One region of the Neisseria canis genome, then DNA from elsewhere that is predicted to be linked to it. Evidence: predicted binding sites of a transcription regulator. Region 1 holds the regulator's gene; the other holds the start of a gene.

Evidence for each region. Region 1 encodes sigma-54, which starts transcription at its own class of promoters, with help from an activator protein. Its sites were predicted from a motif close to CTGGCACGCTTCATGCTT; they were not measured.
Region 2: EL143_RS03890 (pilin) is a predicted target of sigma-54. The motif match lies at 2,123-2,140, and genes of this name have one in related genera.

Annotation. Positions count from the first base shown of each region.
Region 1 is NZ_LR134313.1:283,473-287,910, forward strand. Features, by position in the region: gene EL143_RS01330 (lipid A biosynthesis lauroyl acyltransferase) at 397-1,275, opposite strand; gene hpf (ribosome hibernation-promoting factor, HPF/YfiA family) at 1,425-1,748, opposite strand; gene rpoN (RNA polymerase factor sigma-54) at 1,825-3,183, opposite strand; gene lptB (LPS export ABC transporter ATP-binding protein) at 3,266-4,000, opposite strand; gene lptA (lipopolysaccharide transport periplasmic protein LptA) at 4,119-4,438, opposite strand, start outside.
Region 2 is NZ_LR134313.1:814,289-818,726, reverse strand. Features, by position in the region: gene EL143_RS03905 (capsule biosynthesis protein) at 1-80, shown strand, start outside; gene EL143_RS03900 (ABC transporter permease) at 80-877, shown strand; gene EL143_RS03895 (ABC transporter ATP-binding protein) at 874-1,524, shown strand; gene EL143_RS03890 (pilin) at 2,280-2,771, shown strand; gene EL143_RS03885 (pilin) at 2,947-3,444, shown strand; gene argE (acetylornithine deacetylase) at 3,780-4,438, opposite strand, start outside.

The sequences.
Region 1 (4,438 bases):
ATGTAGTACCGATGGGCGAAATGTACGCTTATTTTTCCTGCTTGCCAAGCCCCCTTATGATAATTGTCAAACCGAGCCTTACTTTTCCTATTGTTTACAAATATCTATATTTCTGCATCTTTCAGCTTTAAATAGGTATTTTTCGATTGCTTTTTGCTTATTTTAGCAATCCGATTAGCATTTATTATTATATTTAAAATATCCAAATTGCCTTAAGGAAAAATATAATAAATATTAATTTATTGAATTTAATATATTTATTTTTTTGTTTGTTTAGGCATAGTTTTTAAAGTGGCTTTTTTCGTTATGTTGTAAATGTAACCTAATGTAGCAATGCCTGTCTGAAACTTTCAGACAGGCATTGCCAATATTCATCAACCTAACATTGTTCAAGATTTACGCAGAGCGGTAAAAATCCGCCTCGCCCTCCGGTCTGGTTTTAAAACGCTTATGCAGCCAATAATATTGCGACGGATGTTCGCGGATGCGGGCTTCTATAAAGTCGTTCATGCGTTGCGCATCCGCCTCGGGGCTGCCTTCGGGAAAGTTTTCCCAAGCGGGATAAAAACGCAGCACCACCGTACCGTCTTCCTGCCGGATGGGAATGGCAGGCACCACTTTTGCGCCCGTCATCGCAGCAATCCTGCCCAAACCGGCAATAGTGGCTGTTTTAATGCCGAAAAAATCAACAAAAACAGAATCTTTCCTGCCGAAATCCTGATCAGGCAAATAAAGAAACGGCGCATCGCTTTTGCGCAACTGCTTGATAATGGCGCGCAAACCTTCCGTTCTGCCGATTAAGAACACATTATCGTAACGGTGCCGCCCTTTGAGAATCTGCTCGTCCAGCGCTTTGTTTTTTTGATTGGAATACATGCTGATAAGCGGTACATCCTGATTAAGTGCGTACACCGCCAGCTCAAATGCGGTAAAGTGCGGATAAAGCAAAATCACTTTTTCACCTGCCGACAAAGCATCGTCAAGATGGTGTTTGTCTTGGTAGCGCACCAGCGCTTTCAATTTTGCCGCATCGCCATACCAATACAGGCCGTACTCCGCCAAGAGCTTACCCATATGTTCAAAATGCTGCTTCAACACAATGCGGCGCTGCTCTTGCGTCCACTCCGGAAAACATTTTTCCAAATTTACCATGCCAACTTTCCGGCGGGGCGGCACAGCGTAATAGCTTGCTTTGCCAATTAAAGAACCGATTTTTTGAATAATCGGGAAAGGCAGGCGGCTGATGAGTTTCAATAAAAAAAAGATAAATTTCATAGTTTGTTCAGGCAGGCATTGTACGGTTGGTACATTATAGTGGAATTCGCCGGCCAGATAACTTGATTCTGCAAGAGCGGCGCAAAAAAGCGAAATGCCTGTCTGAATATATTCAGACAGGCATATAACAGGCTTCAGGTTACGATGATTTACTCATTTTCCGGTGTAGGTGCAGGAGCGGAGCGCACATCGTTGCTCTTTTCTTTATGTTTCAATACGGCGCGGTCAAGTTTGTCCATCAGCACATCAATTGCCGCATACATATCCGTGTTGTCAATCTGCTCTACATGCAAATCCTTACCTGCCAGATGCACATGGGCTTCGGCTTTGTTTTGCAGCTTTTCTACCGAAAGGGTGACGGTTACTTTAATCAGATTGTCGGCATGGCGGCTGATGCGCTCAAGTTTGCTTTCAACATGATTTCTAATTGCTTCAGTAATATCGAAATTTAAACCGTTGATTTTGAGATTCATAAGTTTTACTCCTTCGGTTGATAACGAGCAGCCCGACAGGGCAACTCTTTAAAATCTGTTTATTAGCATCTTGATTTTATGATTCTTTACGCTGGCTCGCCGGAGGGATACCCAACGCCTCTCTGTATTTCGCAACCGTCCGGCGGGCTATATCCACCCCCTGCTGTTTGAGCAGGCCGCTGATGGCTTCGTCTGAATACGGTTTTTTCTTATTCTCCCTGGCAATCAATTGCACCAGCATGGCTTTAACCGCACTCTGGCTGACCCCTTCTCCGCCCTCTTCTGCCGACACGGCTTGGGTGAAGAAATAGCGTAGCGCAAACAGCCCCCGCGGGCAAGACAAATATTTCTGATTAACCGCGCGCGATACCGTGCTCTCCGCCACATCCAATTTCTGCGCGGCATCTTTTAAAAGCATGGGGGTTAAGCCGATTTCGCCGAACACGAAAAAATCTTCCTGCTTCTCAACAATATATTCGGCCAAACGCAAAACCGTGCTTTTGCGCAACTCCAAGCTCTCAACCTTTTGGCGCGCTTCCTGGATTTTTTCACGCCACACGGAATCCATTCCGCCCTCTTCCTTCAGGGCATCGCTCAATTCGTGGTTAATCTGGATACGGGGCCATGCCGCTTCGTTGCTCTGAACCACCCATCTGCCCTCTTTATCTTCTTTAATGATGACATCAGGTTGGATATAAGAGGTCGGCTCAGCCGAAGCAAAACCGTAAGCAGGAAAAGGATTCAGCTGCGCCACCATTTCAAGTGCGGTTTGAATGACATTTACATCATAATTAGGAAAATGTTTTTTCAGTTTCGCTATGTTTTGCGACACGCTTTTGCTTAAATCATCCAAGTACATATGCACGATTTTGGCCGCGCATTGCCTGGCCGGAGAAGCCGGAAGACGCTGTAATTGCAGCAATAAAGATTCGGTTAGGCTTGCCGCGCCCACACCCGGCGGGTCGAAAGTTTGCAGATGATCCAGCGCCTCGCGCATTTCGTCTTCATCCAGCATCCATTCTAACGGGCAATGGTCGATTACCTCGGTGATGCTGTCTGTAAGGTAGCCTTGTTCATCCAGAAAATCTATCAGAATATGAACCCGCGCCGCTTCGAGCTGGCTTAAGGGATGTTCGCAAACCTGTTTGTGCAGATAATTGATGAAATCTTCTTCTTCGGCAATCGTCGCCCAGATGTCCTCTGCTTCGTCACCGCTGATTTTGTTGCGGCTGGCAATGGTTGCGGAAATCGTGCTCTGTTCCAGCGGCGCCTCCGGCACCTCGCCCCGCTCAAGCAGCGGATTGTCTTGCAGCCAATCTTCTACCTCCCGCTCCAGCTCAATACCGGACATTTGCAGTATGCGCAAAGATTGCTGCATGGTCTGGTTAAGCTGTTGCGTCTGTTTCAGTTTAAGATGGAAAGATTGGCCGCTCATAATGTGGTTTCCGTTGATTTTGGAACTATTTTTGTTGTGGTGTGGTGTATTTTATTGTTTTAAATCTCTTTCTTACCTAGAATCAATAATCGAAGTTTTCACCCAAGTAAACTTCTCTGACCTGTTCGTTATTTACCAGCTCTTCGGGCGTGCCGGTGGCCAACACTTTACCGTCGCTGATAATAAAGCCTCTGTCACAAATGCGTAGGGTTTCGCGTACATTATGGTCGGTAATCAACACCCCGATACCGCGGGTTTTCAAAAAGCTGATGATTTTTTGAATGTCGATAACCGCCAGCGGGTCAACGCCTGCAAACGGTTCATCCAAAAGAATGAAGCGCGGCTGCATCGCCAGCACGCGTGCAATTTCCACACGCCGCCGTTCGCCGCCCGATAAGGAGGGAGCAGGGTTTTCGCGCAGCCGTTCAATATTCAAGTCTGCCAAAATTTGGTTTAAACGGCGGTCGATTTCGGCTTTGTCTTTGGTGTTGATTTCCAAAATGGCGCGGATATTCTGCTCCACGGTCATTTTGCGGAAAATGGATGCTTCCTGCGGCAAATAGCCCAAGCCCAAACGGGCACGCTCATATATCGGCATATGGCGCAATTCTTTGCCGTCGAGCACGATACTGCCGGTATCGGCGGCGATAAGGCCGACTATCATGTAAAAGCTGGTGGTTTTGCCTGCGCCGTTGGGGCCGAGCAGGCCGACAACTTCGCCGCTGTTGATATCCAACGAAAAATCTTTGACAACTTGGCGCTTTTTAAATGTTTTTTGCAGGCTTTTCACCACCAGACTGCTGTGTGCTTGTTCCATAAAATCCCGTTAGGCTGTTGCGTTCCAATCATTGTTTTCAGACAGGCATATCCTGAATCAATGCCTGTCTGAAAAATATCCTGCGTGTTCTGTTCTATATATTCAGACAGGCATTCGTTTATTTTTTGGTGGGCTGTATCACAACGGTAACCCGTTTGCCCGATTTACCCGAAACGGCTTTGCTGCCGCTGACGGTATAAACCTCCGTCCGTGTGTTATACACAATGCTCTCTCCCTCGGCCTTATCTCCGCCCCGGGTTACTTTGGCATTGCCCACCAGCCTTACCACACCGGTATCCGACGCATATTCCACGTTATTCGCCTGCCCGTCGACTTTGCCGCCTTTTTCGAGCTGCTGGCCGAATTTTACCGGGCTGCCGCCCGCCTTCATAAATTGGTTGCCATTCGCATCTTTCGATACGGTAACGCTGCCTGCCC
Region 2 (4,438 bases), 530 kb from region 1:
TTGCTACTTTTATCATCGGTTTGATGATGTATGGAATTTTGAGCTTATTGATAGCCAGCGTGCGCGAGCATAAAAACTGATGAAAGAATTGCATAAAACTTCATTTTGGGAATCACTGTTAATCCAGAAGCGGGTTATCGGCGCGCTCCTGATGCGCGAAATTATCACTCGCTATGGCCGCAATAATATCGGTTTTCTATGGCTGTTTGTAGAGCCTTTGCTTTTAACAGTGCTACTTGTGTCAATGTGGCAGTTCATGCAAGCAGATAAATATTCCACCTTAAACATTATCGCCTTTGTACTCACAGGATACCCTATGGCGATGATGTGGCGTAATGCCTCCAACAGGGCAATCGGTGCCATTTCGGCCAATACAAGTTTGCTATATCACCGGAACGTACGAGTATTAGACACCATTTTCGCACGGATATTACTAGAAATCGCAGGGGCAACAATTGCTCAAATTGCAATTGTTACTGTGTTTGTGCTAATGAGATGGATAGACCCTCCGGCGGATATATTTTATATGCTGGTTGCTTGGTTAATGATGGCTTTTTTCGCAATCGGCTTAGGCTTGGTAATTTGCTCGATTGCTTTTAATTTCGAGGCATTCGGAAAATTATGGAACACTTTAAGCTTTATCACGCTGCCTTTATCCGGTGCTTTTTTCTTTGTTTACACCCTACCCCATCAAGTACAAGAATACGCTCTGATGGTTCCGATGGTGCATGGTACGGAAATGTTTCGCCACGGATATTTTGGCGATTCAATCGTCACATACGAAAACATCTGGTTTTTGCTTATCTGCAATTTAATATTACTGTTAATTGGTTTAGCTATGGTGAATAATTTCAGTAAGGGTGTGGAACCAGAATGATTTCAGTTGAACATGTATCAAAACAATATCGCACAAACACTGGTTGGCGCACAGTATTGCACGATATCAATTTCCAGCTTAAGCAAGGTGAAAAAATCGGCATTCTTGGCCGCAACGGTGCAGGCAAGTCAACTTTAATCCGTTTGATCAGCGGAGTGGAGCCACCTACCTCTGGCGAAATCAAACGAACCATGAGCATCTCTTGGCCTTTAGCATTTAGCGGTGCATTTCAAGGCAGCCTGACCGGCATGGATAATTTGCGTTTTATCTGCCGCATTTATGATGTAGACACTGATTATGTAAAACGATTTACTGAAGAGTTTTCCGAGCTGGGGCAATATTTATATGAACCGGTAAAACGCTATTCTTCAGGTATGAAAGCAAGGTTGGCATTTGCTTTATCGCTAGCGGTTGAGTTTGACTGCTATTTGATTGATGAAGTGATTGCGGTGGGAGACTCACGCTTTTCGGCAAAATGTAAATATGAGCTTTTTGAAAAACGAAGAGACCGCTCCATTATTTTGGTTTCCCACAGCCATAGTGCAATGAAGCAGTATTGTGATAATGCCATGGTGCTGGAAGCAGGACATTTGCATCAATTTGAAAATATGGATAAGGCTTATGAATATTACAATGCCAATTTGTAATTAAAGACAGACAGATAAATATCGTTTTTTCTCTTATATAACCAAACCATACCAGATAAAACAATTTCATCACACCCAGGCTTCGCCCAAGTGTTTTTCAGTAATTGCAACGATGACAAATCAAAGCCTGAATATCGTAGCTTTGCCTTCTTAAGTTTAAGTTGGTCAATGTGCAGCTTAAACTCACATCGTTTTACTCAGTAATACTCTAATGAACGTAAGATAGCTTTTTCAGACAGGCATTCTCTATTCATCCTCTTTACCAGCCAACATTGTAAACCAATCCAAACAATCCAACGCCAAACGCCTTTTATCAAAAAATAAAACCAATTATCCATTATTTAAACAAACACAGTAACTATTTCTATAAAAATAAATTTTTCCATTGCCTCCAAATCACTTGTCGGCACAAACTCCCCGCTTAAGCAGGCTGACAAAAAATGTCAGTCAAGATATGTAAATATTATTCATTAATTGACAAATTACGGCACATTGCCACTGAGCGGCACCATCAATCAAAATTACCAAACAGCAAAAATAAATAATTAATTCATTAAAAATCAAACAAATAAAATCAAAATCTACCCAATTTCAAATCTTGGCACACCTATTGCTACATACCTCATGTCTGCAGCAATGCTGGAAACAGCCCGCCGCAACTGATGAAGTTCCCTTCTTTATTATGGTTTGAAGAAATTACCAAATACATTGCGGGATAAATTTTTACTACTTAAATAAATACGGAGTTTGAAAGAATGAAAGCTGTACAAAAAGGCTTTACCCTGATTGAATTGATGATCGTAATCGCCATTATCGGTATTTTGGCTGCGATTGCACTGCCGATGTATCAAAACTATATTGCCCGCTCACAAGTAACTCGCGTTATGGGTGAAGCTGGCAATCTGAAAACTGTTGTTGAAACCTGCATGCTGAACGGTCGAACTACAGTAGCAGCACCTACAAATACTAATGTAGCTACTGCTTGCGTTATCGGCGCTACTGGTTCAAGCCTTCTCAATGGAGCCGCACAAACTGGTGAAACTATTCCAGCTGGTACAGGTGTACCTCAGGTAGCAATTACTGGCAACAATACTGCAACAATTATTGCAACATTTGGTAACAATGCAGCAGCCACTTTAACTGGTCAACGTGTTCGATGGGCGCGCGATAATACTGGCACTTGGACATGTTCTACAAATGTTGCAGGAGATTTCCGTCCTGCCGGCTGTACAACTACATTACAATAATTTTCTAACTATCTTTACTTATACCTTATATTAAGTTAAAACAAAAGCGTACTACATGCTTAGGATGTAGTACGCTTATTTCAAATAAAGTACATTTTCAAAATTTATTGAAAAATTTTTTAATAACTTTTTAATAAAAAAATTCAAAATTAAATTTATTTAAGCGGGGAGGGCTATGGCTAAAAATAAATATGACTCACTTGGATTTAGTTTAATTGAATTAATGATCGTATTAGCCATCATCGGCGTACTATCGGCAATCTCAATACCTATATTTCAAAATTATATAGCAAAGTCCCAACTCACAAGAGTTGTATATGAATTGTCTTCTGCCAAAGCGGGTATTGATACTATTCTCTCTCAAGGTGGATTTCCTACCGTTGACCCTACTCAAAATAGGCAACCCTATGCTAATGGTGCGGTTTATGAATATATCGGTTTAAATGGCAGTAATCCTACTTCCAATATCGTGAGTTTAGCTACAATTACCAATAATGGAAATTCATTTTCCGGACTAGAGGCAACTTTAGGTGGGGATGTAAGTACCCTATTAACGGGAACAGTTGTTCGTTTAGAACGAAATCCTATTAATGGAACTTGGCAATGCCGAATAACCTTACCTCCCAATACTAACCGAACAAACTTACAAATAAATAGTTGTACATTTAATTGATAATAATACCAAAAACTCAGACAATCTTTGTCTAGTATTAACCTGTTACAATTTATGACATAGATATAAGCGTTTGTGTGATTATGACACATACTAAATCTTTCTTATTTTTATATAGACAATTAGCTTAATTTTTGTTACAACGTTTCTGCTCTTTTCGTACCAATTTATTATCTTATTAATTACTGCCTTGTATCAAAAATTAATTTAATTGATTACACTTCTACAAATTTAATTAATATTAAGACCAAACACAGATATAACAAAATAGATATTACTGAGAATGCCTGTCTGAAACTTTTCAGACAGGCATTTGTTAATACTCTCTTATTGCTTCACTTCGAAAACGCCTTAATCAGCCTTGCCAAAAACACATCACACTTCGCCAGCTGCGCCAGCTCGATAAATTCGTTTGGCCGGTGCGCCTGCTCTATATTGCCGGGGCCGCAGATGATGGTGTGGATGCCGGTTTGCTGAAAGAGGCCTCCCTCCGTAGTATAAGACACGTTTTCTTCGGCGGTTGGGGTTTGCAATACGTTGAGCAGGCCGGTAATTTTGGGGCTGCCGGAAACAGACATGGCAGGCACGCTCACCATTTCGTCGATTTCAACCAGACCGTGCGGATCGGTTTTCTGCATCAACGGTTCCAGCTCGTGCCGGATGTAGTCGGATAAAGGGTCGATTACATCGAGCATGCTCATTTGCGGCAGGTTACGGTAATCAAAATGAAATTCGCTGAACGAAGGCACGATATTGTTGGCATTACCGCCTCTGATGGTGTTCACGCTCAGGGTGGAATGGGGAACGTTAAAACTCGGGTCGTGATAAGGCGGATGTTTGAAACGCTCGGCAAGTTTTTGGATAAAGCAGATCAGGTGTGCGGCGTATTCTATGGTGTTCACGCCGAGGTCGGGCAATGAGGAATGCGCGGGTTTGCCGTGCAGGCGGCAGCGGAAAACGTGGATGCCTTTATGCGCCAACACGGCTTTCATGC